Regions from separate parts of the Oryzibacillus soli genome, predicted to be linked through region 2. Evidence: riboswitches for the same ligand, from Rfam matches in the RefSeq annotation. Region 2 holds a riboswitch; each other region holds the start of a gene.
What was found. A riboswitch is a leader RNA that binds a small molecule or an ion and turns the genes downstream of it on or off. The one in region 2 is predicted to bind cyclic di-GMP.

Region 1 (7,640 bases), on a different contig from region 2:
ATGATATGGAGGCCGCTCTTATCGGGGCCGTTCTGGCGATGGCCGCGACGGCGGCTGCGTCTCATTTGGCTCACAGAAGAACAACCCGTCATCTGCCGGAGGGCGGATGACGGGTTGTTTTTGCTGGCTGTCAGCGCCTTAACGCGCCAAGGACGCCAGGTAGGCCGCCTTCGACCGGAGGCCGACGAACTTGTCTACGGGCTGGCCGTCCCGGAACACGACGACCGTCGGCAGGGACAGGACTCCGTAGGCGGACGCCGCTTCAGGTGCATCGTCCGTATCGATCTTCAGTATGGCAACCTTATCTCCCAGCTCCCGGTCGATCTCTTCCAGAATCGGCAGCAGCGCCCGGCAGGGTGGGCACCAAGCGGCGCCGAAATCCAGCAGCGCCAAGCCCTCCGCCGGAATGGCCTCGCGGTAATTGGAATCGTGGACTTCCCGAATGGACATGCTCATTCCTCCAGCAATTGTGGATTTTGTTCCGCAATATAGCGGATGCGGTCCTCCAGGTTGGATTTGATCCGGGTGAGAAGGGAAATCTGCCCCTCCAACTCGGCCAGCTTCTTCCGATAGACGGGGACAATCTCGCGGCAGAACGCCTCCTGGCGGGTCAGGACACAGTGCAGGAAGCCGGCGATCTCGTCCGTAGACAGCCCCAGCTCCAGATAGAAGCGGATCGTGTTCACCTGCTCCACCGTGAAGGGACTATACTCCCGATAACCGTTTTCCATACGGTAGGGGGTAATAAGGCCCTTCTCCTCGTAGTACCTAAGCGAACGAATGCTGGCGCCGGTCAGCCGGGACAGTTCCCCGATTTTCATCCCTTCACTCCTCCTTCATAAGGCCGCGATTAAATAATAAACCCTGACATCCATGTCAGGGTCAAGATTTCAAGCAGCCTAATTTTTCAATGCTCCAACGGCACATCCTCTTCCACCGCATATTCAAAGTCCTCGATATCGAACACTTGGACGGGAACCCCGCCCTCGATCACTTTGTCGACGAATTCATACTGGTCGGTCAGAACAGGTACCTTCTCCCGGATCGCCAGCAGGATCAGATCCGTCTCGATGGGATCGAACTTTTCTCCGTATTCCGCATTCTCGAGGGCATACACCACCGTGATCGACACCTTGTCGTTGACCAGGAGCGAGGGGCTTTTCTTCCAGGGGGAGCCTAGGGCCCGCTCGATTTTTTTCTTATTCAAGGCGTCCTCGAAGAAACGGACGAGGCCTTCGATATTTTTGCGGATGTAAGGGTCCTCTTCCTCTTGGTTCATGATGGGATCCTTGCTCTCCATCAGGTCATAGAGCTCCATCAGGCTGGAGTAGGGCATTACGTATTCCACAGGCTGGCTCGGTACCATCAGCTGCCCGTAGATCGCGATCATTACCGCTTCGGTGACAAAACGCCGCGCCATATCCACATATCCTCCGGCTTGCATCAATAGTTACTTCAACACTAGACCCTTATTATAGCAGGCTTCGGCCCTCAAGAAAATCATCGGCCCCGGATTTATCGGGAGAGGGGATTATGGTACAATGCGGACAGAAGAACGAAACGTGCTGCGGCCGGGCCGCCGACGACGGAGGAACCCATGGAGTCCCATCGTGAGAATATCCAGTACCAGCATCCTTTCCTAGCCGTAAAGATCTTCGACGCCGACCGATCCGGCTCCCCGAAGGCTTCGAACACGCCTCCGCGCTGGCATTACCACAAGGAAGTCGAGATCATCGTCATGCTGAAGGGGCGCTTCGGCTTTTACATCAATGACAGGGCTCATGTGCTGGAAACCGGCGACGTGCTCTTGATCGGATCCAACGAGCTTCACAAGGACTATCCCTGCGACAATGCCAGCTTTCTTGTGTTCCAATTCGATATCCAGGAGCATCTCGAGCACAGCGGGCTGCCGTATTACCGCTACTTCGCGGATTCGGGAGCGCCGCTCAGCCGGTTGAATTACATCCTCCGGGGCGACGACGCGGTCCGGGAGCGTATTTTCGCGTGTGTGAAGGAAATCTTCCGCGAGTCCCAGACCAAGCAGGAGGGCTATGAGATCGCCATCAGCATCCAGATCAAGACCATCATTCTGAACCTGCTGCGCGCGGACACCCGGCGGGCGCTGCCGACCCGGGAGAACACGGACCTTCTCAGACTGCGACCCGTCCTGGATCATATCGAGAGCAGCATTGAGGATAAGCTTCAGGTGGAGGACGCCTGCAAGCTGGCGAATATGAGCTACCACTACTTCGTGAAGTTTTTCAAGAAGACCATGGGCCTGTCCTTTGTGGATTATGTGATCATGAAGAAGATCAAGCGCGCCGAGCTTCTGCTCCTGACCAAGGACATGAGCATCGCCCAGATCGGAGAAGAGGTAGGGATGTCCAATATGGCGCATTTCTACAAGATGTTCCGGAAGTTTAAGGGCTGCTCTCCCAATGAGTTCCGGAAGAAGATGCAGTTTGATGCGGGAGGCTGATAAGGCCTCTTTTTTGCGTTCGCGAAGTGCTGTCAACCCTCCAAAATCTGACTGTCCGTCAATAGTCCCCGGGGCATGCTCCAAAATCCGACAAAACCATCCCTGGGACTTATATTCGGCTATGACCCCCACAAACTATAATAAGGGTACGAAGCCAAAGCGAACCACCTGACCTCGATAATGGCAAACCTGATGAAAATCAGTGACGCAAAGCTACAGGGGCTAAATTGCGGAGAACCGCGGAATGCCAGCCAGCTGCCGAAAGTGTAGGGACCGTACAGCGGGACAACCTTACTCGGCATAAGAGGAAGGGTTGTCCCCTTTTCGGTTTCCACACTATACCTATGGAGGTAATTGCATCATGATGAAACGGATTCTTCCTCTGTTGTTAGCCGCTTTGTTCTGCATCACTGTGGCCGCACCGATAGCCGCTTACGCCGAAGATTCCGTTCCGACCAAAGCCCAAGCCGTGTCGGGTGTCAGCTTCAGGGATCAACCGAGCACCTCCGGCAACCTGCTCCGGTATCTGAAGACCGGCGAGATCGTGACTGTCATCGGACAGCCGAATCCGTACTGGTACAACATTCAGGACCAACAGGGCGTTACGGGCTACGTATCCTCCAGCTCCAAATACATAAAGGTTATCAGCAATGCCAAGATCATCTACGGGGTCAACTTCAGAACCGCTCCCAGCTCTACGGCGGACCGCATCCGGTTGCTCTCAACGGGGGAGGATATGCTGATACTGGCCAAGGTGAACGACAGCTGGTATAAGGCACAGGACTCCAAGGGCGTCGTCGGTTATGTCAGCTCCAGCACTAAATACATAACGGTCAACAACGATATTTACAAAATGGATCTTCCGGTGGACGAGCGTATCGAAAGCTTTATCAACCAGGGGATGACGTACATGGGCACCCCGTATGAATTCGGCTCCGACCGCTTCGACACCTCTACCTTCGATTGCTCCGACTTCGTGCAGCAGTCCTTCTGGGACATAACCCGCGAAGTGATCGCAGGCGATTCCCGTGGACAAGCCGACTATGTCAAGAGCTTGGGACCGGTGGCATCCGATTGGAGAAACCTGAAGCGCGGCGACCTGATGTTCTTCATGTCCTATAAGGGCTACAAGGCTTCCGACTACGCCGGGATCGACGAATCCACAGAGACCGTCACCCACGTGGCCATCTACCTGGGCAACGGGCAGATGCTGCAGACCTACTCCCCGGAATCCGGTGGTGTGCGCATCGACACAATCGGGGGGAATACTTGGGAGTACCGTTACCTTTATGGCGGCACCTTCACCAAATAATCCTCTTGACGGAATTTCCAATCGTCTGGTAATATAAGGCACATCTTCATCAAGCACTCATAAGATCCGTTATGCGAAGGACGCAAACGAAGGCCATCGGCCTGGTTTGCGTCCTTATTTGTTTTTGAACCGGAGGGAGGAATAGGGCAGTGGGCAGGATGCGACATTTGGGCATCAGCCTGGCGGCGGCACTTATGGCCGCTTTGCTGGTATACGGCGTGTACGAGCTGCTGATCCGGCAGGTGGAGCTGCAGGAGACGGTGCAGGTGGTGGTGCCGAAGCGGTTTATCCCTACGGGGGCCACCCTTCGGGAGGAAATGCTGGAGTACCGGGCGGTGGCACGGGGAGGCATGCTGGAGGGGATGCTGACCGATCTGGACCAGGCGGTGGGGCAGGAGGCTGTCGTTCCGCTGGGTACGGAGGAGCCGGTATTGAGCTGGAAGCTGGACCGTTTCCGTCTGCTGCCCGGACCGGACGAGGCCGTGTTTCCGGTGCCGAAGGAGTACCTCCTGTCCGTTCCCGGAAGCATCCGGGCCGGTGATCTTGTGGTGGTGTATGCCTCAGGGAAGCTCGGCACCGTCAGACTGCTTCCGGAGGATATCATCGTTGCCTCCGTGAAGTCCTCGGCCAACACGGAGGTGGACGATCCGAAGCAGCCCCATCTGGCGGCCAAGGTGGCCAACGACCAGATGGCCATGTATGCCTCCCGGCGGGATGCCAACGGAGCCGTGGAGCAGCTGAACTTGAACCTGACGGAGGAGGAGTGGCGGATTCTCGATGAGGCTTGCCGGGGCAAGAACAACAAGCTGGTGATCGCCATGAAGGGGGCCTCCGGCGGAATGGGAAGGGGGGACGGACCATGAACGGAGCAAGGCAGCCGGGAGGACGCCCGGTGCAGAGAGAAGCGGAGGAAGGGACGAGAGGCCGGACGATCCTGTTTACCGGGACGACTCCCAATATCGGCACGACGGTATTGGCATTCGGGACGGCGGTGCGACTGGCAGAGCGGTCCGATACCCCCGTAGGCTACTTATGCCTGAACCTGAAGAGCTCCAAGCTGCATCGGTACCTAGGCAAGGAGGAGACGTACACCGGTCTGGATACGGTACGGGCGGAGATGCGCGCCGGCTCGTTGTATGCCGGCCGGCTGAAGTCTTACTTCGAGCCGGTTAAAGATGCGGGGCGGCTGGAGATTCTGTACGGGGCCAATCAGCGGGAGCAGGCCGAATTCTACCTGCCGGCCGATATCCGGCATCTGCTCAAGATCGTCCGGGAGTCCTATCCGTTATGCATCATCGAGGTGAATGCCTGCTGGGACAATGCGGCCACCATTGCGGCTTCCATGGAGGCCGATGCCAAGGTTCTGGTCACAACGCCGGATCTCGGACATTTTCAGGAGGATATGACCCGGTGGGTCAAAACGGTCGCTCCCCTGTTCGGCGTGGAGCCGGATTCGTTTCTTCTGGCCGTCACCCAATGGCAGCCCGGACGGACCGGGGGGATCAAGCCGGCGGATATCCGGAAGGAGGCCGGCATGGAGCTGGCGGCGACCGTTGCTTATGATCCGGAGCTTAGGGAATGGCTGAACCAGGGCCGGCTTCTGGAATATGTGACCCGCACCAAGCCATTCCTGCAATCCGTGGAGTCTCTGGCGGACCTGCTGGTCGCCCAGTTGGGCATCCGGATCGGCCCGGGGGGAGCGGCAACCCCCGCCGGCAGGCTGCGGAGCTGGATGCCGATGCTGCACGGACGTTAGGAGGGCGTAGGATGGAAGAGCGATTTTCCGTATTGTCGTTCGCGGACCGGTGCCGTTCGGAAGCCAGGGTCCATGCTGCAGGCGGGGAAGCGGAGACGAATAGCCTGGAGGGAGCGTCGGACTGGTTCCGCGAGCTGGTGGAGGCCATACGCACCGAGCTGGCGGCTCCGAGAGGACGGTCCGAAGAGGAGCGGCAGGCGTACACCCACCTGCTGAACCGGGCCGTTATCGGATATGAGGGGGACCGCCGGAGAATGCTGGCCATTGTCCAGGATCTGCTCGCCAAGAAGCGGATTCACCGGCAGCCGCCCGCCTCCCTCCGGTTCGCCGGTCTGGCCGAAGCGGTCTTCGCCGAGATCCTCGGCTGGAGCGTGCTGGAGTCCATTCTGGAGAGGAAGGACGGTCTGGAGGAGATTCAGGTGGTGGGGGAGCGGGTCTATGAGGTGAGGGGCGGTGTCCCGATTCCCTCCCAGCAGCAGTTTCGGAGCATCCAGGAGCTGGAGCGGCTGCAGCAGAATCTGGTGCTGTTCAATAAGGACACGCTGAACATCCGCAAGAGATGGGTGGAGGTGGCGCTCCTGGACGGCTCCCGGGTCACCATGACGGGCTTCGGCTACACATCCGTGCCGACGTTGACCATCCGTTTCTACGCCACGGCCGTTTATGAGCTGGACCGCCTGTCCGCCTCCGAATTCGGGACGCTGTGCCCGCGGATGGCCCGGCTGCTGCGGCTGCTTGTACGCAGCTGCTTCAATCTGGTGATCACCGGTCCCACCAACTCCGGGAAGACCACGCTGATCAAGTCCTTGATCCGGGAGATGCCCGACCACGAGCGACTGATTACCATCGAATCCCGATATGAGCTGATGGTGAAGCGGGATTTCCCGGGGAAGAACGTGATCGAATACGAGACCGACGAAGAGGACCGTAAGCACGACGGCGCCCAGGCCTTCAAGCTTGCGCTCCGGCAGTCGCCCAAGAGGATCTGCCATGCCGAGATCAGGGACCGCGATGCGAATATATATGTCCGGGCCTGCACCCGGGGGCATGACGGCAGCATGACGACGCTGCACGCCTCCAATCTGGAGGATGTGCCGGAGGCGATTGCCGATATGTGTCTGATGGACGAACGGGGGATGGATCCGGCCAGGCTGGTCCGCCGCATTGCGGAGTACGTGACCCATATCGGGCTGGAGATGGCGCTTGTGAACGGCCGCCGGATCTTAGTCCGGATCGGGGAGTATGCCTGCGCCGACGGCACAACTGTCGCCGTCCGGGATTGGGTCTGCTACGATTACGGATCGGGACGGTGGAGATATCCCATGTCCGTTTCGGCCAAAGCGCTGGAGCGGGTGGCCCGTTATGCTCCGGATGGCTTGCGGGAGCTGGAGAACTGGATGGGGGAGTGGCCGCATGCTGATCCTGATCTATAAGGGCACGTTGTGCTCGCTGCTGTTTCTCCTGCTGTTTATTTCGATCCGGTATTTAGGGACGGCAGCGGTCCGCGTACATTCTGCACGTTCTAGGTTGACCGGCGGTAGGAGTCGTTCCAAAGTTTGGGGAGGACCATTGCTTCGGCGTCTGATCCGGCATCTGGAGGATATGATGGCGGCCACCCGGTTCATCCGGTCCGCAGGAGCCTTTGCAGTGCTGACCCTCCTGCTGCTATTGTCCGGTATGATAGCGGGAGTCTGGGTCTTCCGGAGCTTGCGGGGGGTTATGATTCTGGGAGGGATCTGGGGCTCGCTGCCGTATCTCCTTCTCCGGCTGCGGCTCATATCGGGCCGCTTGCGGACCCGGCTGGAATTTCTGCCGGCGGTGGAGATCTTCTACCAGCAGCTGTGTCTGACTCACCGCCCCAACATCCGGCTGGTGCTGGACGATGCGGTGTCGGGGGGAAGACTACTGTATCCCATCAAGCCCGTCTTCGAGCAGCTGAACCGCAGTCTCTCTGCGGGAGCGGGAAGCACAGAGGATGCGCTCCGGATCTTCAGCCTGGAGCTCGGGCATGTGTGGGCGGATTATTTTGCCAATATGCTCCGGATGGCGCTTCAGGAGGGGGCGGACATCACCGTCAGCCTGAAGGAGCTGAT
Region 2 (7,640 bases):
TTGTCCACCGGGAAGAAGCCGACGGTAGCGCCGTATTCCGGAGCCATGTTGGCGACGGTCGCGCGGTCAGCCAAGCTCATGCCGGAGAGGCCCGGTCCGAAGTACTCGACGAACTTGCCGACGACACCCTTCTTGCGGAGGATCTGGGTGACGGTCAGAGCCAGGTCGGTGGCGGTTGCGCCTTCAGCCAGCGTACCGGTCAGCTTGAAGCCAATAACCTCCGGCGTGACAAAATACAGCGGCTGCCCCAGCATACAAGCCTCCGCTTCAATACCGCCCACGCCCCAGCCGACGACACCCAGGCCGTTGATCATGGTGGTGTGGGAGTCGGTGCCGACGAGGGAGTCCGGATAAGCGACGGTTTCGCCGTCTACGGTCTTCGTAGCGGTGACGGAAGCCAGATACTCCAGGTTGACCTGGTGCACGATGCCCGTACCCGGAGGCACGGCGCGGAAGTTATCGAAGGCGGTCTGCGCCCAGCGCAGGAACCGGTAACGCTCGTTGTTGCGCTCGAACTCGACCTTGGTGTTGTATTCTTCGGCTTCCTTGCTGCCGAAGGCGTCGACCATGATGGAGTGGTCGATGACCAGATCCACGGGGACGAGAGGGTTGATCCGCTTCGGATCCCCGCCGGAGGCCTTCATGGCGGCGCGCATGGCGGCCAGGTCGACGACGACCGGTACGCCGGTGAAGTCCTGCAGCACGATGCGTGCGGGAATGAACGGAATTTCCTTATTGGCGTCGCGGCTCTCCGCCCAGCCTGCAATCTGCTTCACATGCTCTTCGGTAATGGCGCGGCCGTCGAATTGGCGTACGGCGGCTTCCAGCAGCACCTTAATGGAGAACGGAAGACGGTCGATGGAACCGAATTGCTTGGATAAGGCCTTCAGGTCGTAGTACGCATACGATTTGCCGCCAACGTCAAGGCTGGCGCGCACCCCATACTGGTCTTTGTTGGACACGTTGTTACCCTCCTGTACCCCGTTAAGGGTTCTTTTTGTCGTTTCACAGAGTGAAACGCGATTTCAAAATATCGCTTACCTTCAGTATAACGTCTGACCCCTTATTCGTAAATAGCTATGTATACATGAGCGAACCATTTTTTTCATATATTGTACCGGAGTTTCTTCCGTTTTAACCGCATGCGGACGGTCCGATCCGGCCTGCTGCCGCCTGCCATCATATGAAAGGGGAGGGGAACGGCATGTCCTGGAGGGTGGCTCTGTACGATTTCATCCATGCCCGCAACCAAATGGAGGTTGACTATGATTGGAGCGGACCCGTCCGGGCAACCGGAGACGAAGCGTATGCCGAGCGGCTGCGCCTGCTCCAGGACCGGCGCCGCAGACAGCACCGGGAACGGGGGCTGGTTCCCCTCTCCGCCGAGACCCGGCTGCGGATCCTCGATGTGCGGCAGGAGGAAGCTCAGGTCTGTGCCGGCATCATGCTGCAGACTCGCTTGGAGGGCGAGAGCCGGGGCGTCCCCTGCGAGACCGAAACCCAGCAGATCGAAACGGTACTGCTGACCGTCAAGCCTGGCGGCAAATGGATGATCGCGTCCGTTTCACCCCGCTTGTCGGAAAGCTCGGAAGCCGCCTCCTCTCCGACGGCGCTGGAGGCAGGGGAGGAGGACATCACCCTGCCGTCCGTCCAGCCGCTTCTAGTCCGGGAGAAGCTGGCCCCCTGGAAGACGGGCGGCCGTTATAACCGGGAGCTCGTCCGGCAGTATGCGGAGCGGTATTGGAATTCAAGCAACCCCAAATTCATCCAATTCGATGTGGATTGCTCCAATTATGTGTCCCAATGTATCCTAGCCGGCGGAATTCCCATGCATGACACCGGCCGCCGGGAGACGGGCTGGTGGTACCGGGGGAGGAGCGGAAGCCAGGAGCTCTGGAGCTACAGCTGGGCGGTGGCCAACGCGCTGCAGGCCTATCTGAGCGGCACGAGACCTTCCGGTCTCCGAGCCGTGGCGGTCGATTCCCCGAAGAAGCTGGATATCGGGGACGTGATCAGCTACAGCTGGGACGGTGACGGCCGTTACGGGCACAGCACCATCGTCACGGCCTTCGATCCGCAGGGCATGCCGCTGGTCAATGCCCATACCGTCAACAGCCGGCACCGGTATTGGGACTACTCCGATTCCTATGCATGGACGGAGAGAACGAAGTACAAATTTTTTCATATAGGGGATGAATAAGGCTGATGGAGGGGAATCGAGACGGCAAGATCAGAGTCGGAATCAACGGATGCATTCCGGCCCTTACCGGGGATGCTGCCGGCAGGGCCGCCTTCTTGGACCCGGAGCGGTATGAGGTGTCGGTGCTGCCGGAGATTCCGTCCGGCGGCTTCCCCGATCCAGCTGTGCTGACGGGACTCCATGCGGTGCTGCCGCTCTGTGGAGACGGGGGGGCAGAAGGGGTGGAGAGGCATTATTCCAGCTTGGCGGAGCTGATGGGAATTCCCATGGCGGGGCCGGATCTTCGCCAGTGCGCTCTGGGAAGGGACCGCTCCGTGATCCGGCGTCTGTTGGCCCATTGCGGTCTGCCGCAGGGCCTCTTCCGTACCTTCACGCGGGAGCGGTATGCCGGCAACGGAGCTTACTATGTGGCGGAGATCGAAATGGCCGTCGGGTATCCCTGCCGGATTTATCCCGCCCGCTCCTGCAGAGGCGGCGGGATCATCTGCCGGAACCGCGCTGAGCTAGAGGCGGCTATGGAAGCGGCATTCTCGGCGGATAGCCGGGTGATGGCGGAGGAGGAAGTCCCCGGCCGTGCGCTGTTCGTCGCGCTGCTGGCCGGCAAGGTGCCGCTTCAGAGCGCCATCGGAGAGGGGACCCCGGTGCCCGATGCGGCGGCGGACTCCGCTAATGGGGCCGGCATAGTACCCGGACAGCCGCTGGCTCCAGCGAAGCTGCCGGAAGAGACGGCGCAGCAGCTCGGACGGCTGGCCCGTCAGGCCGCCGACCTGCTGGATGCATCCGGCGCGGTGCTGATCCGCTTCGTGGAAGCGGCCGAGGACGGCCGCCTTTTGGTCGATGCCGTCGAGCTGGCCCCGGACCTCCGCCCCGGTGGGGCATACGCCGGTCTGTGGGAGCTCTCCGGCATACCGTATCCGGAATTGGCCGCAAGGCTGGTGGATTACGCCATGGGGAAAGGAACGGGGAGCCCGGCATCGGATGAATAAGGGGATGAGCCTATGGTATCCTTAAGAGAAAGGATAGAAGGAGGCGGACATATGGGATTCGCGACGGAGTTCAATTCGGTATGCAAGTTCAAGCGAACGCAGGAGCTGTACGATCTGTTGGAATACGGCCGCGGCAAGATGGTCAAATCCGGCTTTCGGGTTTTTCCGGCCGGCCAGAAGGTCATCGCCTATTCTCCGGATAACAAGGCGATCGCCATCGTGAAGATTCTGGCGTCCATCGCGGAGATCAACTTCCAAGGGGAGGAGATTACCCAAGTAGAGATGGAGCTGATCCGGCTGCTGACGGAGGAGGAGGCCCGCATTCAGACCGCTCTGGCTCACGAGATGTTCTTCGGAGAGCACGAAGCGGGCGGAGCCGTTTGATGCAGCAGGGGGCTGCGGCGGAATGAAGGCCATCTATGGCCTTCATCTCCCAAGCACCCCATGTCCCGCACGGAGAGGAAGGCTGCCGGAGAATGAAACGGCGGGAACCCGGGTACGGTATAACGGACTATACTGCGCGGGAGGCAAAAAGTGTGATCGTACGATTCGGTTACGTAGCCATGTCCACCTCCGTAAGCAACGCTTCTCCGTCCAAAACGATGACCGCCACCAGCTTCGCCAAGCTGGAGGACCGGGAGGCCGCCATCCGTAAGCTGGAACGCCTGGCCTCCGAGAACATCCGCAACACGCTGCGGCTGCTTCGCCATAACCGGGCCCACGACATCCGCCTGTACCGGTTCTCCTCCAAGCTGATCCCGCTGGCCGGCCACGAGCTTCTGAACGGCTGGGATCCGATGCCCGCCTTGGCGGATGACTTCGCCGAGCTGGGGGAATATGTCCGGCAGCACCGGATGCGGACAAGCTTCCATCCCGACCACTTTACCGTGCTGTCGACGCCCCGTGCGGAGGTGCTGAAGTCCTCCATGGCCGACCTGGAGCGGCACCACGCCATGCTAACGGCCATGGGCCTGAACGGAAGCGCCAAGTGCAACATCCACATCGGAGGCACCTACGGCGACAAAAAGAAGGCCCGGGACCGCTTCATCCGGCACTTCGAAGAGCTGCGTCCGGAGGTTCGGGGCCGCATTACCCTGGAGAACGACGATAAGACCTTCACAGCTCTCGAGACCCTGGAGGTCTGCGAGGAAGTGGGGGCGCCGATGGTGCTGGATCTTCACCATCATATGGTGAACCATACCGGAGAGGATGCCGCGGAGCTGTGGCCGAGGATCGGCAAGACCTGGGAGGGCGCCGGAACGGATCCGGAGGCTTCCGTCGGTCTCCCCGCCCTTCCGCCCAAGATCCATGTCTCCAGCCCGAAGAACGACAAGGATGTCCGGGCCCATGCGGATTATGTGGAGGCCGCTCCGCTGGCCGGCTTCCTACGGGCCGTCGCCCCCATGACGCCCGCTCTGGATGTGATGATCGAGGCGAAGATGAAGGACGGAGCCTTGTTCAAGCTGATGGAGGAGCTGCCCGGCCTGGAAGGAGTAAGGCGATTGGATCAGGCCAGTGTGGAAATTGAGACTTAAGACTCAATTTTTCCGACATTTGGAATTACCCTTTGACAAAATCTGCGAGTCACGGTATCGTTAACTTAATACCAACGAACCATTTCCACTGAAAAAGGCAAACCTGCCGAAAGGCAGCGACGCAAAGCCGCGGGTCTAAGGTCTCCGAACGGGGACCACGACAGCCGGGCCGCCAAAGGGATGCCCTCCTCCGGGAAGCACCCGGGGGTTCTTTTTTTTCCTGTGGAAAGGAAGAGAGGAGATCGCGCAACAATGGGGGCTATGCTGGCCAAATCGTATATGTCGCTCCAGCGGCAGACGAAGCTTCAGAGCAATGTGCAGGAATTGGGTGAAATGTTGGGCAGTCGGCAAGTGGCCGAAAGCATCCTGGCGAACATGCTGGGACTGGAATCGGTGGAGCTTCAGGACCTGATGCAGCATCTCGGAACGATCTACACTCATCAGCAATTCCGGACCGGAGCACTCTAGGTCGAAACCGCCTGCATGCTGACAGGAATCATATGGTTATTAAGAACCCGTCATTGCTGGCGGGTTTTTCATTTTATTGGGTGTAGGTGGGACCGTATTCCAGAAACTGTGTAAATCAAAATGCCGGCACTGTACTAGTGAAATAATTCACGAATGGAAAAGGCAGCATGGGGTGGCTCCAGTCAGAAGTCCATAGCAGTAAGCATAGGGCCAGATGGGGCTTGCATGCCGAACTGGTGAACAAATCTATCCATCCGCACCCATATCAGGAGTAGAAAGGGGTTAAAATAGCGCTTTCTTATGAATTTATGTCAAAAGTTTGACAGCTGATAAGCAAAATGGGGGTCTGCAACAAATGAATTTATTCACAATGTAGGAATTGTGTTCAGGCTGTGGAATTCGTGGAATATGGTGATAGCGGGGGAGATACAGCACTAGCGAAATTCTAACACAGATTTATGAAAGCGCTATCATTTCTAATGTAAAAATCATTATAAAGTCCGCCGCTTACTCCCGGTTCCGGCGGAACAACGAAAAACGGAGGTGCTTCACTTGCTGCATGTAGTTGTTTGTGTCAAGCAGGTGCCCGACAGCAGGGAAATCCGGATCGATCCGAAGAACAACACGCTGATCCGGCAGGGCGTTCCCAGCATCGTCAATTTTTATGACATGCACGGCTTGGAGGAGGCGCTGCGGCTGAAGGATCAGTTCGGGGCCCGGGTGACCGTAGTGACCATGGGCCCTCCGCCGGCGGAGAAGGGATTGAAGGAATGCATCTCCCTCGGGGCGGATGAGGCGGTGCTGGTTACCGACCGGGGCTTCGCCGGTGCGGATACGCTGGCCACCTCCTACGTGCTGGGCTTGGCGATCCGGAAGATCGGAGAGGTCTGGGGCCCCGTAGACATGGTGTTCTGCGGGAAGCAGACGCTGGACGGAGATACGGGGCAGGTTGGTCCCGGAGTGGCGTGCCGCTTGAACATGGACCAGCTGACGTATGTATGCAAGGTGGCGGACGTCAACCCGGAGACCCGGCGGGTCCGGGTTCACCGGCAGATGGAGGACGGCGTAGAGGTGACGGAGACCTCCATGCCGGTGCTGCTGACGGCGCTGAAGGAGCTGAACAAGATCCGGCGGGCCACGCTCCCCGGCATGATCCGGGCGGCGAGATACAAGGCGGCGGTCTGGACGGCGGCGGATTTCCCCGAGCTGGATAAGACGAAGATCGGTCTGAAGGGCTCCCCAACCATCGTGGGCAAGACCTGGGTGCCGGAGCTGAAGAAGGCCAACACCGTACGGGTGGAGGGCGCCACCGCACAGGAGCTTGCAACGGATCTGGCCGGCAAGCTGTGGGCGGAGGAGCTGCCGAAGCGGCTGGGCTGGTAAGCGGCATGGATAACGGGAGATAAGAGGAGGGGCATGCGATGAGTGAAGAACGGTTGGAGACGGCGGCACCGGATTGGTCGGCATACCGCGGCGTCATGATCGTAGTGGAGCACCGGCGGGGAACGGCCAAGAAGGTATCCTGGCAGCTCCTGGGGGAAGGGCGGAAGCTGGCCGATAAGCTGGAGGCGCCGCTTCTGGCGCTGGTGATCGGGCACCAGGCGGAGCATCTGGCCCAGGAGGCCATCGCTTACGGAGCGGACCGGGTCTATCTGGTGGAGGCGCCGGAGCTGCTGGATTACCGGACCCGGCCCTATAGCGAGATCTGCCTCAAGGTATTCCGTGAGGTGAAGCCGGAGATCGTCCTGTACGGAGCGACGGCGACGGGAAGAGACCTGGCGGGGGCCATCGTGACCCACCTGCCCACGGGTCTGACGGCAGACTGCACGGAGCTGGACGTGGAGCCACATCCCTCACGGCTCCTGATGGCGAGCCGACCAGCTTTTTCCGAGAAGATGATGGCGACGATCCTGTGCAAGCAGTACCGGCCCCAGATGGCCACGGCCCGGGCGGGCGTGTTCCAGGCGCTGCCCAAGGCACCGGAGCGGACCGGCGAGATCGTCCGGATGACGGAGACCTTCGAGGAGGCGTCCATCGCGGCCAAGGTCCTTGACTTCATCGAGGAAGTGAGCCACGTGAACCTGGAGGAGGCGGAGGTCATCGTCGCCGGAGGCCGGGGCATGGGCGGACTGGAGGCGTTCGCCATGCTCCGGGAGCTTGCGGATGCGCTGGGCGGAGAGGTCGGGGCAACCCGTGCGGCGGTGGATGCCGGCTGGGTGGGCCACGAGCGGCAGATCGGGCAGACGGGGCATACGGTGAGGCCGAAGCTGTTTTTTGCGGTGGGGATCTCGGGAGCGGTGCAGCATACGGTGGGCATGCAGAGCTCGGACATCATCGTCTCCATCAATAAGGACCCGGAGGCGCCGATCTTCCAGATCTCCCACTACGCCATCGTAGGAGATCTGTTCCAGGTGGTGCCGGCCATAACGGCCGAGATTAAAGCGCGGCGGG
Region 3 (7,640 bases), on a different contig from region 2:
TCCTGTACGGCTCCCTCGTCATGACTGCGGCCATCTCCGGCACTCACTACGCGGCCATGTACGCCACCCGCCTCATCCCCGAAGCCCGCGGCGGCGTCCGCACCGAGGCCTCCGGCCTGGCGGCCTTCGAGATGAGTCATACGGTCCTCGGGCTCATCGTCGGCGCCGTCGCCTTGATGATGGCAACCGGACTGTCCGTCTATCTGGTTCTGACCATCCGGAGGGAGAGCTACAACAGCCGGCTCCGGGAACAGCAGTACAAGTCCTTGTACGAACGGCATCCGCAAGCCGTGTACACCTTGGATCTGGAAGGCTGCTGCACGGGCACGAACCCGGCGTTCGAGGCCCTGACCGGCTACACGGCGGAGGAGCTTATGCATCGGCCCGTCACGGCCCTTGCCGCAAGCGACAGCGTCCGATCTCTGAAGGATCAGGTCTTCCAAGCCTCCTTCGGCATATCCCAGAGCGGGGAGATCGCGTGGCAGCACAAAAACGGCGGGCTGGCCCATTCGGTCTCCACCCATATTCCGATCCGGATGAAAGGCCGGACCGTGGGCATCTATGGCTTCGTCCATGACGTAACCGGCTTGAAGCGGGCCATGGAGGCCCGGGACCGGATGGCCAAGGAGCTGCGGAAGAGCAACGAACGGCTGATGCGCATCCAGCAGATCGCCGGCATGGGCATCTGGGATACGGATCTGAAGACCGGACGCGCCCATTGGTCGCCGGAGACCTATAAGATCTTCGATCTATCCCCGGATACTCCCGTATCCACCCGTCTCTTCCGGTACTATCTCCATCCCGACGACCGGGAGCTGGTCCGCCGAAGCGTCGATTCCGCCAAGAGCGGCGAGCCGTTCCAATGCGAATACCGCATCGTCCGGCCCGACAAGGAAATCCGGACGATCTGGTGTCAAGGGGAAGCCCTGTTCGATGAAGACGGGGCGGCTTACCGCATGTGGGGGCTGGTCCTGGACATTACGGACCGCAGGAAAACCGAGGAGATCCTCCGCAAATCCGACCGGATGCTTATCGTCAGCCAGCTGGCGGCGGGAGTGGCCCACGAGATCCGGAATCCCTTGACCAGCATCAAGGGCTTCCTCCAGATCTCGAAGCCCCACCTCCAGGACCTGCATTACCGCGTGATGCTGTCGGAGCTGGAGCGGATCGAGCAGATCATCCGCGAATTCCTGCTGATCGCCAAGCCCCAGCCTATGGAATCCTTCAGGGACAGCTCCCTGGGAGGAATCCTGGAGAACGTCATCTCTCTGGTGAACACCCAAGCCGTGATGAACAACATCTGGATCGTCTACGAACCGCTGGAGGAGATTCCGGCAATCCGCTGCAACGAGAACCAACTGAAGCAGGTGTTCATCAACATCGTGCAGAATGCCATCGAGGCCATGCCGGACGGCGGGGAGATCCTGATCCGGACCGGTCTGGCCGAGCACGGCGGCGTGCGGGTCAGCATCCGCGATCACGGAGTCGGCATCCCAGCGGAGCGGATCAAGCGTCTGGGGGAGCCCTATTACACCTCCAAGGAAAAAGGCACCGGCCTCGGACTGACCATCTGCCAAGGCATCATCGAAGCTCATGGCGGAAGCATGGCCATTGCCAGCGAGGTGAACCGCGGCACTGAGGTGGTGCTTCACTTCCCTCAACCGCAGACGCAGCCCCAAATGCGGGCGAAGGCCTCTGGAGGCTGATTCAAGTAGAAAGGACCGCGCCGGAGCCTCCGGCACGGTCCTTTCTTCAATGAAGCTGAATAGCCTACACTTTGAACTGATGCACCGAGGCCTTCAGCTCGTTGGCCATCTTCGCCAGCGCTTGGATCGCAGCGGAGATCTCCTGGGCTGAGGCGCTCTGCTCCTGCGCGACCGCCGTCACCTGCTCCGTTCCCGCCGCCTGGTCCGCCGTCGTATCCGAGATGCGCCGCATGCCGACGGTGATGGTCCCGAAGGAGCCCTTCACGCCTCGCACCGCATCGAGCATCTCGTCCGTCTGCTCCACGAACTGCTGAATGCCCTGGTAGATCTCCTGGAAGCTGCTGTAGGTGACCTTCATCCGCTCGTGGCCTTCCGTCACCGCCTGGCTGCCTTCGGTAATCCGTTCCATAACCTGCACGCAATCTCCCTGCGTTCTGGATACCAGCTGGGCGATGGAGACCGCCGCTTGGGAGGACTGGTCCGCCAGCTTCCGCACCTCCTCAGCGACCACCGCGAAGCCACGTCCCGCTTCCCCGACCCGGGCGGCTTCGATGGCAGCATTGAGCGCCAGCAGGTTGGTCTGCTGGGAGATCTCCGTGATCATCTGGATGATGGCGCTGATCTCCCCGGACCGCTTCTCCAGCTGCTGCGCGGCCTGATGGGACTGCTGCATCGTCGATTGGATGGCGCTCATCTGCTGGAGCGTTTCCTCCACGACCTGCTGTCCGTGGGAGGAACGGACACCCACCCGCTTGGCCTCCTCCTCCATCTCCAGCATCCCGGCGGCAGTTTTCTCCAGTTCCCGGTCGATGATGACGATGGAATCGGCGCTGTCGGTGATGGAGGCCACCACCTCGGCAATGCTGTCGTTCATGGCGCTCATGGAGCTGGCCACCTGTTGGGAGCCCGCGCTGGATTCGCCGGCGGTCAGCACCAGCTGGGAGCTGGTGGACGCTATGTGCTCGGAAGCCGACGAGATCTGCTTCACCAGGCTCTGCAGATTATGTCCCAGACGGCTGAACGACGAGGCCAGCTTCCCGATCTCGTCCTCCTGGTTCACGGCGATGTCGACGGTCAGATCCCCGCCGGCCATCTGCTCCGAAGCCTGCATCAGACGGCGGATCGGCTTGGTGATTAGGCGGCTGATCAGGAAGGTGACGCCGAAGCCGATGACCAGAACCAGAACGGTGATCGTGGCCGTAATCCAAAATACCGTGCGGCTCGTACCGGGAACGACCGACGCATCCAGGTCGATGCCCAGAATGCCGGCCGCCTTGCCCTGCTTGTCCTTCAAGGGAAGGAAGATGGACTTATGAATGCCGTACTCGTCCTTGTAGATCGGGCTCAGCACCTCGACGCCCTTCTGCAGGGACTCCTTCATCTCGCCGGTGAAGGGGTAATCCGTGCCGAAATCCTCGTCCAGGCCCGTCAGGATCAGAATTTGCTCCTTATCCTGGCGGTTGGCCAGGATGTAGACATTTTCCAAGCCGTGCTTCTGCTTCAGGGCCTCCAAAGACTTCTTCACTTGCTGGTAATAGGGATGCTTGACCCCGTCGATCTCCTCGATGTGGCCCGGTATGGAGGCAACGGCTTCATCGGCCACGTGGATATCCGTCGCCAGCCGAAGGTCGAACTGCTCCAGGAGCCGGTCCGTTTGTTTGGTATTCACCATATACCCCGACAGGGCGAAGGCGGAGCAGGTCAAGAGCTGGAGGATGGTGACGCCCAGCATGATTTTCATAGATACGGATCTTCGGAATCCTCTCGTGATGGGGTTGTTCCATATGCGGTTCAAGGTATGATGGTCCTCCTTAAGGTGCGGTTGGAATCTTCAAGGCCGACAGAGCCTCGTTTACTCTGGACTTCAGGTAGCGGACGATCTCCGGGACGTGCTCCACCTCGGTGTACGGCGAGATGACGAAGATCTTGGAAGCCGATAGCGGCTGGTCCGGACCGTCCGTTGTGGGAACGAGCAGATGCTTCTTGGTATCGCCGAAGAACATCTTATCCCGATCCCGGCCCAAGAGCTCGAACAGCTCCTCGTTCAGCCGGTTGGTCTCGGCGATCTGCCCGGTGGAGCAGCGCCCGGCCACTTCGTCCGCGAAACGGGGGCCTACCGGCGCATACAGCCGGAACAAGGAGACGATGCCCGGATTATCGGCATTCACGAGAGTCAGCTCGGGAATCTCCCGGGCCACCTCTTCACGGATACGGTGGCTCACCTCGATGAACTGCGCCAGCAGTCTTTGGTAGCCCTCGATTCCGAATGCGGTCAAGGCGCTGTAAATGCTGACGGCGCTGGCCATCCTGGAGCATTCGAGCGTGTAACCCGTATGGTATTGGCCGTACCCCCGGTGTCCCACATAAGGCGTCTCCTCGGGCTCCAGATCCAAGAGCTTCAGATCCGATGCGTTGCGGACCATGAACAGGCTCGTCACGTACGGCGTCTGGCCCAGCTTCTGGAAGTCGAAACAGAGTGAATCAGCCAGGTTCAGGTGCCGGAGCCTGCGGTGAATGGCGTGCAGAGGCTTCAGCGCCGTAATAGGCAGCCCAAGCGGGTTACGGTCGAAGTCATACCCGTTGAAGAACGCGAAAAATCCGCCCAGCGCCGAATCGGCATGGATATGGGGATCAGGCAAGCCGTGGGCTTGTGCGATCTCACGGGAGACGGCGCTGACGCCCTGCACATCGTCGATGCCCAAGGCATCCGTCGTCCCCGTCGTGGCGACGATATAAGCGGGAATTCCGCCTTGGCGGATTACCTGCAGCAGCTTGTCCCGCAGATCATCCAGGTCCATGCTGCTGTCGCGGCGGGTGCGCACCCGGATCAGCCGATCCGTGCCGAGACCGGTGGCCTGGACCGATTTATAGAGGCTGTAGTGGGCCGCTTCCGAGCAGAAGGCGTACAGGTTCCGCGGCACTCCGGTCTGTTGAGCGTCCGGCGCAAGCTTGGCAATGGCCAGACGGAGACCTGTAAAGACCGCCCCTTGACCGCCCCAGGTCGTATAGCCGCCGCTTAGCATGGGGTCGTATCCGACCAGCTTGGACATCATGCCGATGACGCGCACCTCCGCCTCGGCTCCAGCGGGCCCGTAGACATCCCACAGGTTGTTCCCGTTCACCAGGAAAGCGGCCAGCATGCCGACGATCCCGGGAATGCTCGCCATGGGCAAAATGTTCGTCAAAAAATACTTCGTGTGGTATGGATGGTCATGAAGCAGCTCCAAGAGCTTCGGAACCACATCCTTCATAGGAGCGCCCGATTGGGGTATCGCGCTCTCCTGCAGCAGCTCCCGGTAAAAATGCTCCGAACGCCGCTTCGTTCCGGCCAGATTGACCCGATCCGGATTTTTCAACCGGTCGGCTCCTGCCAGGAGCTCCTCTAAGAGCTCCTGGAGCTGCTGGCGCCGGGAGGGGTCGCCGTCCGCACTGGGAAACCATTCTTGAACCCGATTCAAAGCATGGTTCACGTACATCTCTCCTCTTCTGTCTTTGTAGTGGGCTTGTAAGGGAAAGAAAAAAAACTGGAGCCGGATATGCCACAGTTCAGGAATGGGCAACTGGCTGACTTTCCCGACCTGCGGGAGTAGTCCCTATAGCTTTGCGTCCCTGCCTTTCGGCAGGTTTGCCGGTCACTATTCGATTCAGGTCCAACTTCATCCCCCAATAGGTAGGATAAAGGATGAACGATCTTTGTCACGCAAAAAATGTGTCTAAATTGGAAACTTTTCTGTAATTTGTCGTTTTTAACTCCCGTTTCCATGGGTAAGATTGGCTAATTCCCTGCAATCAGGCGATCTTGGGGTGCGACAAAGAGGACCGGACGCCTCCCTTCGGATGCATCCGGCCCCTGCCGGTCCCTTGTCCCTTTAATCCCAAGCCGGACGTTCCTCGTCCGCCGTATCCTGAAGGTCCTGCGCCGTAATCGTGATGATTCGGTAAGGCTCAATAGCTGCGTAACGCTGAGCCTCCGCACGGAGGTACCGGGGCGAGCCCTCCTTCTCCTCATCATACAGAAGCAAGAGGCCGTCCGTGTTGCGGAGCAAAAACCGGTCTTTGGCCTTGAACTGCCAAGGCCCCTCATACCCGCGCTTGGAGACGCAGGCCTTGTAGTCCGCCCGCGCGAGGAGGCTGCGGTACCATTCCTGCTTCTCCTCGCCCCAGTGCTCCTCCTGGTTCTCGTAAGGGGTGATCACCGCCAGCCGGAGCGCAGGATACTCCTCCCGAAGCTCCAGAGCGGCTTCGGCGGCCCACAGCTCCACCCCCCACTGGCCGCTGACCACCACCCATTCCAGGCCATCCTCCAGCAGGCCCCGGAGCACCTTGGCCACCGCCTTCTTAATAATCGGAATCCCTGGATGCTTCATGGAGTGGATCCCCAGCTCCGATGCCTTGTAGCCTGTGATCAAAATCCGTTCCAGCGACAATCCCCCCTTGTATTCGACACGGATACAGGTTAGCATAAGATGGTAAGTCTAGGAAACTTTGAAAAGGAGAATGCAACCATGGCACGCAACCGCAAGCTGATGACCGACGCCGATTTCCAGGAGGCTATGACCAAGCGGATCCCGATCCGGGTGTTCGAGGACGATATGATCGTGGATCCCAAAGGGCTGATCATCCGGTTCGACGATTCCGTCATCGTCGTACAATCAAGCGTAAGCGAAATTACCTACCATCAACGGAAAAAGTGCGAGTTCTTCGAAAACGAGAGGGACTAGCCCCGCGATTGCCCAGGGGCTCCTTCCGTCGCATGGCACGCTACAGAGCCCGTCGAACCGCCAATATATATTTGGACTGGTCGAGCGGATTCACTCCCCTCCGGGGCCGCTCCACATGAACCTCCGGCGGGCATTCCCGGTATCCACCGAACGATACGGACAGATGGCCCCTTCCCTTGGTCATGGAGCTTAGCCGCGCCGGAAAATCAAGGGAGGTTGCCACCGGGAGCATCCCGGTCAGCTCCAGCCGCTCCCCGCTCAAGACGGGGTTGTCGAATTCCCCCCTCATCAGCACCAGCTCATTCATCACCTTGCCTCCGGCCTCCTCCGGCACGGACAGGCGGAACCGGAGCATCGGCTCCAGCAGCTTGGTTCCCGTGCGCGCCAGCCCGTCCATGATGCCCATCGGCGTCGCCACGACGAAATCCAGCGGATGGGTATGCCACACGTGATGCTCCCCCTCCACCAGCGTCACCTTCAGATCCGTTACCTCCCAGCCGCGCAAGCCCTGCTCCAGCGCCTCCGGGACCCTGCGAGCTACCTCGTTCTGATAGCTCTCCAGAAGGTCTTCTTTCCGTACAATGGAGGCATATTGCAGGCCGCTGCCCCGCTCGCCGGGCTCGATCCGGAACCGGAGTACCGCCCAGCAGGGCTTGGGCATCGTATAGGCGATGAACCCGAAGCCGGCTTCGGCCGGCGTTTCCTTATAAATGACCGTCGGCTCCCCGAAGTCCACGTCCAGCCCGTAGCGGCTCTTCACCAGCTCCGTCAGGACCTCGATCTGGATCGGGCCCATGACCTTCAGATGAAGCTCCCGCTCCTCCTTCAGCCACTGGACGTCCAGATGGGGATCCTCATCCGCCAGCTCCCGGAAGGCGGCTACCGCCGCAGGGAAGTCCTTCTCCTGACGCCACTTCACCTGTACGGTCAGGAGGGGCACCGCCATCCGCCCGAGGTGCGGGATCCGCTCCGGACTGCCGAGAATGTCCCCTACGGCCGCGTGGCTGAAGCCGTACACGGCTCCGATGTCCCCGGCTTGCAGAACCCCGGCGTCCACGGATTTGGGCCCCTCCACCTTGCGGATCTGCGTGATCTTCTCGTCCAGCCCCCGGGTGTGGTTCAGGACGGAATCCCGGTTGCGGAGCACGCCGTCGTACAAGCGGACATACGCCACCCGGCCCATGGCCGCATCCTGCTCCAGTTTGAATACGAC
Region 4 (7,640 bases), on a different contig from region 2:
CCAGCTTAACAGCTGATGTCAGAAGGGGACTTTGTTTGAACTATGGCGGCATCCGCCGGCAATCTCATTACTCCTTCGCCGCCTTGTTCAGCGCTTCCTCATGCTTCTTGGCGAATTCCTCCGGAGACACGGCCTTGCCGAAGATGGCTTGTATCATGTTCAGATGGGTTTCGGCCGCTGTCGGCTTCATCTGAACGTCTGCAAACAGGGTGATGCTGCTGGCATTGTTCAGCTCATTCAAGAGGTCGATATACAGCTTCGGCAGCTGGACCCTGGAGGTGTCCACCTTGGTGGCCGGGATCACGCCGGCGTCCGTAACGGACACCTTGCCCCACTGCTCGACGAAATAGGCGACGAATTTCTTGGCCTCAGCCTTCACTTTGGAGTTCTCCGCCACGAAGAGGCCTACGCCCGGACCGCCGACCCAGCTGTTCTCATCGCCCTTGCCGCCGGTCACCGTCGGGAACTTGAAGAATCCGACGTTGTCCTTGAAGGCCTTCGGCACGTCCGGATTGGTCGTAAAGTTCGGCAGCTCCCAGGTACCCGTCAGGAACATGGCCGCTCTTTGATTCATGAACTCGGACTTGCCCTCGTCGTTGGAGAGACCGTTGAAGCCCTTGTTGAAGGCGTTCAGATCCACCAGATTGACGATCTCCTTGGCCGCCCGGATCAGGCTGGGCTCCTCGAAGGACGCGGAGCGGTCCACCGCCCGTTTCAGCGGCTCGTTGCCGCCGAAGCGGTTGGCCAAGTACATATACCAGAAGGAGCCGGTCCACCGGTCCTTATTGCCCAAAGCAATAGGAGCGACATTTTGTTGGGCGAGGGTCTTCACAATATACAGAAAGTCCTCGTAGGTCTTAGGCGCCTGCAGACCATACTTGGCGAAGATCGCTTTATTATAGTAGACGGGTGTGATGTTCAGCTCCACGGGGAACGCATAGGTTTGCCCGTCTATCGCATAGGCTTCTGTGGTTCCAGAGACGAACTTGTCCTTCTGGCTGCCGTTCTTCACGTCATCCAGGGAAGCGAACAGCCCGCCCCTCACATACGGCTCCAGGAAGCCGGCTGCCCAGGTCATGCCCACGTCGGGGAGCTGGTTGGAAGCCGACAGCACCTTTAGCTTGCTCTTGTATTGCTCGTTCTCGAGAATTTCCTGCTTCACCGTCACGTTGGGATTGGCCTTCTGATATTCGTCGATGATCTGGTTGACGATGGCGTTCTGCTGCTTGGAGCTGGCTGCCGGCCACAGATGCATGAAGTTGATCGTCACCTTCTCCGCCTTGGGGGCGGTCGCCGCCGATAAGGCCGCGTCTTTCTTGCCGCCGGTCGGGCTGCAGCCCGCCAATGCAGCGGCAATCAGCAGGGTGAAGGCCATCCGTCCTGTACGAGCTTTGTTCGCCACATGCACGTCCCCCTAGCCTGATTCGAAGCAGGCGCGTAAGCGCTTACTCGGTCTCGTTTCCATCATAGCATACCCTTCGGACTCCCAAAAGGCAGCGGTGATTGGGGAAAGGTCACCTATTTTTGGAATCTGCCCCCATCTTGCGGAATTGGCTCGGACTCATGCCGGCATATTCCTTGAAGACCTTGATAAAGTATTTGCCGTTCCCGTACCCGACCTGCTCGGAGATGTCCTGAACGGAGAGCGGCGTGGCCAGCAGCAGCTCCTTCGCCTTCTGCAGCTTGCGGCGTGTGACGTATTCGCTGAAGGTAAGCCCCGTCTGCTCCTTGAACAGGAAGCTGAAGTAGCTGGCGTTCAAGTGGACGTGCTCCGATACCTCCCGCATGCCCAAGCTGGTCCCAAGATGGTCCTCCACATAGCGCTTGGCCTTCTGAACCGCCTCGCTGACCCGGGCATCCTCCCCGTCCAGCTCCAACAGCCGCCGGTCCACCACCTTCTCCATGGTGCTCTGCCTCTCCCGGCTCCGCTCCAGCTCCAGCGCCTGCTTCACGGCCTCCACCAGCTTGCGTTTCTCCAGCGGCTTCAACAGATATTGAACCACTCCGAGGCGGATGGCATGCTCCGCATAATCGAAAACCGCGTGGCCGGATATGACGATCACCACCGGCCGATACCCCCGGCTGCGCTGCTCCTCAACCATAGACAGACCCGTAATCTCCGGCATCCGGATGTCGGTGATGAGCAGATGGACCTGCTGCCGCTCCATGATGGCCATGGCCTCCGCCGCACTGGCCGCAGTCAGAACTTGCAGCTCCCCGGACCATTCGGCCTCCAGGGTCTTGCGGACTCCCTCCCGGGTCCTGGGCTCGTCATCGACGATCAATACGGTCCGTTCCGTTGCCATACTCCGTCTCTCCCCCTGTTAGTGGAATCTCAAATCGGACGGTCGTGCCCTGCCCCGGTTGGCTGGTGATGGCCAGGCCCGCTGCCGTCTCCCCGTAGGTCAGCTCCAGCCTCCGCTTGACGTTCCGGATGCCGACCCCGGTCCCTCTGGAAGGAGAAGCGGCATCCCTTGGCCGAGAGGCCGTTTCTTCTTTATCTAAGGCATTCTGCAGCTCCCGAAGCTCCCGCTCCTCCATCCCCGCCCCATCGTCGCCGACGGTGACCGACAACCGGTCACCGTCACCCATGGGCAGAATCCGGACCCGGATGGTGCCTCCCTCTACCCGGCCTTCGATACCATGGACGATGGCATTCTCCACCAGGGGCTGGATGAGCAGCTTGGGCACGGGCACGGCGGCACAGGCCTCCGGGCATTCGATGGACCAGACCAGCCGCAGCCCAAGCCGCATCTTCATGATCTGGAGATACCGCTCGATATGCTCCAGCTCCTCTTGAAGCGTCACCCACTCCCGCCGTTCGGGACTGCTGATGACATACCGGAAGATATGGGACATGGCGATGACCAGATCCGCCAGCTCCTCCTCTCCCTTCTCCGACAAGGACCAATAGAAGGCCTCCAGCGTATTGTACAGAAAATGGGGGTTGATCTGGGCCTGTAGCGCCTTCAGCTCCGTCCGGCTCCGGACCAGCTCCTTCTCATAGACCAGCCGGATCAGTTCATTAATGTTGTCCACCATCTGGTTGTAGGTGTTGTTCAGCTCCCGGAGCTCCAACGTGCGTGAATCCGAGAGATGAGGCTTCAGGACGCCGTCCCGGGCTCCACGCATGGTCTTGATCAGCCGAAGGATCGGCCTGGTTATCAGTCCCGATAGCCAGTAGGAGAGGAACAGGAACAGTACGAACCCGATGGCGCCGGAGACCAGGATGGCGGTGCGGAGCACGGAGATCCCCTTGGTCACTTCCCGTAGAGGCGTCAGGATCAAGAGCGTCCAGCCGGTTTCTACGGACTTATGGCGGACGGCCATATATTCCCCGTCCTGCAGCAGCACCGTCGGACCCGAGGATTGGAGGAGTCCCGGCGGCAGGCCGGGACCGGGCAGGTCGGAGGTGATGGGGATGCCCTCTGGATCCGTCAGGATCATGGTCTCCAGCCCCTGGCCGTCCGCATCCATGGCTTCCCGGAGATGGAAGGTGCTCCGGTCCATGCTGATCAGGAGGTATCCGCCGGAAGAGAACCACCGGTCCACCAAGCTGATCCGGCGCAAGGCCAGAACGCTGTCCGGTTCACGTGGATCCAATCCCAGCCAGAGCAGACGTCCCTTCTGCTCCTCCGCCTTGCGAATCCACTGAACCTCGACCCGGCCATCCAGACTCAGCTCGTCCAGCGGGAACAATCGCCGATAATCGGCCGTATAGAGCTCGATCCGGTTGATGCCCTTGGAATAGGTCTGGTACCGGCTCACCGTCCGGGCAAGGCTCTGCCTCTCCGTGAAGCCGGGAGGACGGCTGTTCAGATGGTCCAAGAGCAGCTCCTGGACGTAGCTGTCCGTCATGATCTGGGCGGTCAGGGTGTCCATCTGGCCGATTACCGCATCCAGCCGGCCACCCGCTTGAACCGCTGTCTGCTGGATGTGCTTGGCAGCGCTCGCTTTCAACAAACCTGACACGCTATGGTACATATTGATTCCGAAGATGAATAGCACGGCCGCCATCACCAGGATGAACCCGAATAGGATCTGGTTGCGGAGCGTGTTAAAGGGCCTGAGCCGGGAAAGCATGGACGGGGCCTCCTTCATGAGCGTTGCTGCGATTCAGCCGCCTGAGACTGTGCTTCGCCGTGGGGACTGGACATGGTGGGAGGAAGCGTGCTTGCCTACAGTGTAATCGATTGCATCCCGTTCTGCCAATGGGAACCTTCGCAAGCCGAACAGAAGAAGCCCCCGGCATCCACATCTGAAGTGGTGCCGGAGGCTTCCAGGCAGGTTCATGTCTTATTCCCGCCGGGCGGCCTCCCCGCCCGGATAGAGCGTGGAGCTGTAGAGCCGCTTCGGCTGTGGCAGTGGAGCTCCGGAAGCGGCGGCCGACAGGTCAAAGAATCGGCTCGCATAGATCGCCGCGCGGTCATCGGTATAGATGATCACCTGCTCCGTGCCGCTCCCGAACAGGTCCGCATGCACGGCATACCCTTCCGTCCGGAGCTCCGCCACGGCGTTCAGATGGCCGTCGTACAAGGTCGGATAGACCCCCCCGCCCCGGCGGAAGGCCAGGATGTAGTCAGGCGAGCCCTCGCTCCAGCCTGACAACGTATCGATGATGGTCAGCCAACCGTCCGTGGTGCGGTCTTCCTTCCACAGCTCCCGCCCTTCCGCATCCAGCAGGAACAGGGCGTCCTTTCCCTTCAGACCCTTGCCGTCGTCCTCCCGGACCAGCCGGTCGAGGCCGGCCACCTGCAGGCCCGGCAGCTCCGGCCGGAACCGTCCCAGAGCAATGTGCTGCGATTCCACAGAGCCGTCGTACCGCCACAGCTCCTTCCCGACGGCGTCATACATGACGGTGACGCTACCGCCGATTACCAGCTCCGGTGCTCCGTCCCCGTTCACGTCACCGATCCAGATGCAGTCGGCATGATCCTCCAGCTCCTTGCAGCTCCACAGCGGCCGGCCCTGATGGTCCAAGAGATCGTACCCCGCCATCACCTCGTCGAAGCCGTCTCCGTTCAGATCGTATACCCAAGGGAAATGTCCCGGGTTGCCTTCATGGGTCCACAGCAGGTTGAAGTCCCGGTCCATAGCCCACAAGCGGCGGTACCGGTCCTTCAGAATCAGGTCCGAGGCCCGCTCTCCCCCAGTCAGATTCGCGATGATGATGCAGTCGTGGGCCTCCGGATCCGGCAGGTCGCAGACCTTCTTCACCGAGCCGTCCTGTCCGTTCAGGATATGCAGCCGGCCGTCCATCACGCACAGGACCTCCAGCCGGCCGTCACCGTCGATATCATAGATCTGGGCCGGATAATCCGAGCCCTGGCTCCCCGCGCCCGGGTCCGGCCTGCCGGTCTGCCATAAGAGACGCCCCTGCAGGTCATAAGCCGTCAGACATTGAACCTGGTGGGGAATATAGCGGACGTCCTGCCGGTTGTCCGGCTGGACCAGCAGGATTTCCATCCGACCGTCGCCGTTCAGATCGCCGAGCAGCATTTTGCACCGGGGCCCTGCCGCCCGAATGTCCAGATCTGCAAGATGTACCACTTCTTCCGTTCTTCTGGTTCCCATATCGTGCCTCCCTCCGGTCTATCCCGGATGAGTCCGCCGGGGCGGCTAGCCGCCTTCCCCCGCGTCTGACTTCAGGATAGGGCTCAGCGGCTTCACGGGCAATCGGATTTTCTTGACGGTGCCGGAAATCCGTTAGGAGGATCTTGCCCGGCTTGCACATTCTTGGCTCAATGGGGGATTTTCCCTGATGATAGGGACGAGATTTCGTGGTATTATGTCGATTAAACTCGCATTTTGTCACATTTGTGACATCTTCATTTGTAGAGGCAAAATTGCCGAAAGGCAATGACGCAAAGCTTCGGGCCTGCGGCGGTGACGCTATGGCAGCCGGGCTGCCAAGTGGGCACGTTCGGACTGCCCGTTGTTTTCGGGCGGTCTTTTTTGGTGTATGCGGAAGGGGGCCGGCTGCCTGAATGATCATCAACAACGGGAGCACCAAAACCAATGAGATGATGGGGGTTCAACCATGAATATGTTACGAAATTTCAATGTCAGGGTAAAAATCAATCTGCTGATTATCGTAGGCCTTGTCTGCCTGCTGGCCACAGGCATCCTCGGATACATAGGAATGTCCAAGATGAATGATGCCTCCAACAGCATGTATGAAGAGAATCTCCTGCCCAATCAGACCTTGAATACGATCCAAACGAACGTCACCAAGCAGGAGTCCTATCTGTATGAGCTGATGGTCAACATGGATGAAAAGAAGAATGTGGAGCTGCTCCAGCGTTTTCAGGATCTGTCCGGCCAGAACGACAAGCTGTTGAGCGAATACCAGAAGACCAGACTGGATTCCTACGAAGCGGATACTGTCGCCAAATATACCGCGCTTACGCCGAACTACCGCAAGGTCCGGCAGGAGGCCCTGGACCTTGCCCTGCTGAACCGGAATGACGAGGCCTATGAGCTTTACCTGGAGAAGGTCGTTCCCCTTCGGGATGAGCGGCATAAGCTGCTGCAGGCGCTGATTGATTACAATATCAAATCGGCGGATATCATCAATCAGACCAATGCGGATGACTTCGCGGATTCCCGCAATCTGACGATCGGCATCATCGCAGCCGCCGCTCTGGCCAGCCTGGCGTTGGGCCTCGTGATTGCCCGGTCGATATCGGCTCCCTTGAATCAGGTGCTCCGCGTGCTGGGCAAAGTGGCCGAAGGCGATTTGCGGGAGACGGTGGAGCTGGACTCGAAGGATGAGATCGGGCGATTGGCCGCGGCACTCAACCGTACGATGGGTACGCTGCACCTGACCATAACCGGCATCCTCCAGCAGGCCGAAAGCGTATCGGCGGCCGCCCAGCAGATCTCCGCCGGCTCGGAGGAAATCTCCAGCGGCAGCAACAGTCAAGCGCAGGACGCCCAAACGATCAACGAGCTGTTCAAGGAGCTCTCCATTGCCATCAACTCCGTGGCGGAGAGTGCGGAGGACGCGTCCGGCCTCTCTCAGAGAACGTTGAATCTGGCCCAGGAAGGGGGCCAAGTGGTCCGCCATTCCATTGAGGGCATGGCTCAGATCAACCGTCAAATGGGACTCTTAGCCGAAGACTCCCGCAAGATCGGGGACATCATCGATGTCATCGACGATATCGCCGATCAGACGAACCTGCTGGCGCTGAATGCGGCCATCGAGGCCGCCCGCGCCGGGGAGCAGGGCAGAGGCTTCGCCGTGGTAGCGGATGAAGTGCGCAAGCTGGCGGAACGGAGCAGCGAAGCGACCAAACAGATCTCCGCCATCATCAAGGGGATGCAGGAAAACACCCGTCACAGCGTCAAGGCCGTCGAAGGCGGCACCGCCGCCTCCGAAAAGACGGGAGAAGCCTTCGACGGCATCATGGGCGTGGTGAACGAAACGGCTCAGAAGGTTTCCGAAATCGCCGCCGCTTGCGAGCAGCAGGCCGCTCAAGCTACGGATGTGATGCGGTCCGTGGAGAGTATCTCCGCTGGAACGGAAGAGGCCTCCGCGGGCTGCGAGGAAATGGCCTCAACCTCCCAATCCTTGGCCCAAATGGCCGTAGCACTTCATACGCAGGTTGCCAAGTTCAAGCTGTAGGGCTTGGGGAACG

Region 1: it holds a riboswitch for cyclic di-GMP, as region 2 does, so the genes downstream of both, ACSEXW_RS22870 (C40 family peptidase) here and ACSEXW_RS03940 (hypothetical protein) in region 2, are expected to answer to the same signal.
Region 3: it holds a riboswitch for cyclic di-GMP, as region 2 does, so the genes downstream of both, ACSEXW_RS06655 (pyridoxal phosphate-dependent decarboxylase family protein) here and ACSEXW_RS03940 (hypothetical protein) in region 2, are expected to answer to the same signal.
Region 4: it holds a riboswitch for cyclic di-GMP, as region 2 does, so the genes downstream of both, ACSEXW_RS10310 (methyl-accepting chemotaxis protein) here and ACSEXW_RS03940 (hypothetical protein) in region 2, are expected to answer to the same signal.

What each region holds. Positions count from the first base shown of each region.
Region 1 is NZ_JBPPGJ010000020.1:23,548-31,187, reverse strand. It holds gene ACSEXW_RS22895 (DUF2238 domain-containing protein) at 1-110, shown strand, start outside; gene ACSEXW_RS22890 (thioredoxin family protein) at 139-450, opposite strand; gene ACSEXW_RS22885 (MerR family transcriptional regulator) at 453-821, opposite strand; gene ACSEXW_RS22880 (ADP-heptose synthase) at 908-1,420, opposite strand; gene ACSEXW_RS22875 (helix-turn-helix domain-containing protein) at 1,598-2,479, shown strand; cyclic di-GMP riboswitch class I at 2,652-2,742, shown strand; gene ACSEXW_RS22870 (C40 family peptidase) at 2,841-3,791, shown strand; gene ACSEXW_RS22865 (CpaB family protein) at 3,950-4,654, shown strand; gene ACSEXW_RS22860 (CpaE/TadZ family protein) at 4,651-5,547, shown strand; gene ACSEXW_RS22855 (ATPase, T2SS/T4P/T4SS family) at 5,559-6,980, shown strand; gene ACSEXW_RS22850 (hypothetical protein) at 7,117-7,640, shown strand, end outside.
Region 2 is NZ_JBPPGJ010000002.1:438,321-445,960, reverse strand. It holds gene acnA (aconitate hydratase AcnA) at 1-962, opposite strand, end outside; gene ACSEXW_RS03960 (amidase domain-containing protein) at 1,205-2,200, shown strand; gene ACSEXW_RS03955 (D-alanine--D-alanine ligase family protein) at 2,206-3,186, shown strand; gene ACSEXW_RS03950 (hypothetical protein) at 3,238-3,570, shown strand; gene uvsE (UV DNA damage repair endonuclease UvsE) at 3,723-4,721, shown strand; cyclic di-GMP riboswitch class I at 4,808-4,898, shown strand; gene ACSEXW_RS03940 (hypothetical protein) at 4,974-5,189, shown strand; gene ACSEXW_RS03935 (electron transfer flavoprotein subunit beta/FixA family protein) at 5,733-6,572, shown strand; gene ACSEXW_RS03930 (electron transfer flavoprotein subunit alpha/FixB family protein) at 6,611-7,640, shown strand, end outside.
Region 3 is NZ_JBPPGJ010000004.1:133,891-141,530, forward strand. It holds gene ACSEXW_RS06645 (ATP-binding protein) at 1-1,706, shown strand, start outside; gene ACSEXW_RS06650 (methyl-accepting chemotaxis protein) at 1,771-3,501, opposite strand; gene ACSEXW_RS06655 (pyridoxal phosphate-dependent decarboxylase family protein) at 3,518-5,176, opposite strand; cyclic di-GMP riboswitch class I at 5,259-5,346, opposite strand; gene ACSEXW_RS06660 (SLOG family protein) at 5,576-6,133, opposite strand; gene ACSEXW_RS06665 (hypothetical protein) at 6,212-6,427, shown strand; gene ACSEXW_RS06670 (GTP-binding protein) at 6,468-7,640, opposite strand, start outside.
Region 4 is NZ_JBPPGJ010000006.1:209,701-217,340, reverse strand. It holds gene ACSEXW_RS10330 (extracellular solute-binding protein) at 68-1,375, opposite strand; gene ACSEXW_RS10325 (response regulator transcription factor) at 1,515-2,306, opposite strand; gene ACSEXW_RS10320 (sensor histidine kinase) at 2,272-4,083, opposite strand; gene ACSEXW_RS10315 (hypothetical protein) at 4,297-5,574, opposite strand; cyclic di-GMP riboswitch class I at 5,830-5,914, shown strand; gene ACSEXW_RS10310 (methyl-accepting chemotaxis protein) at 6,041-7,627, shown strand.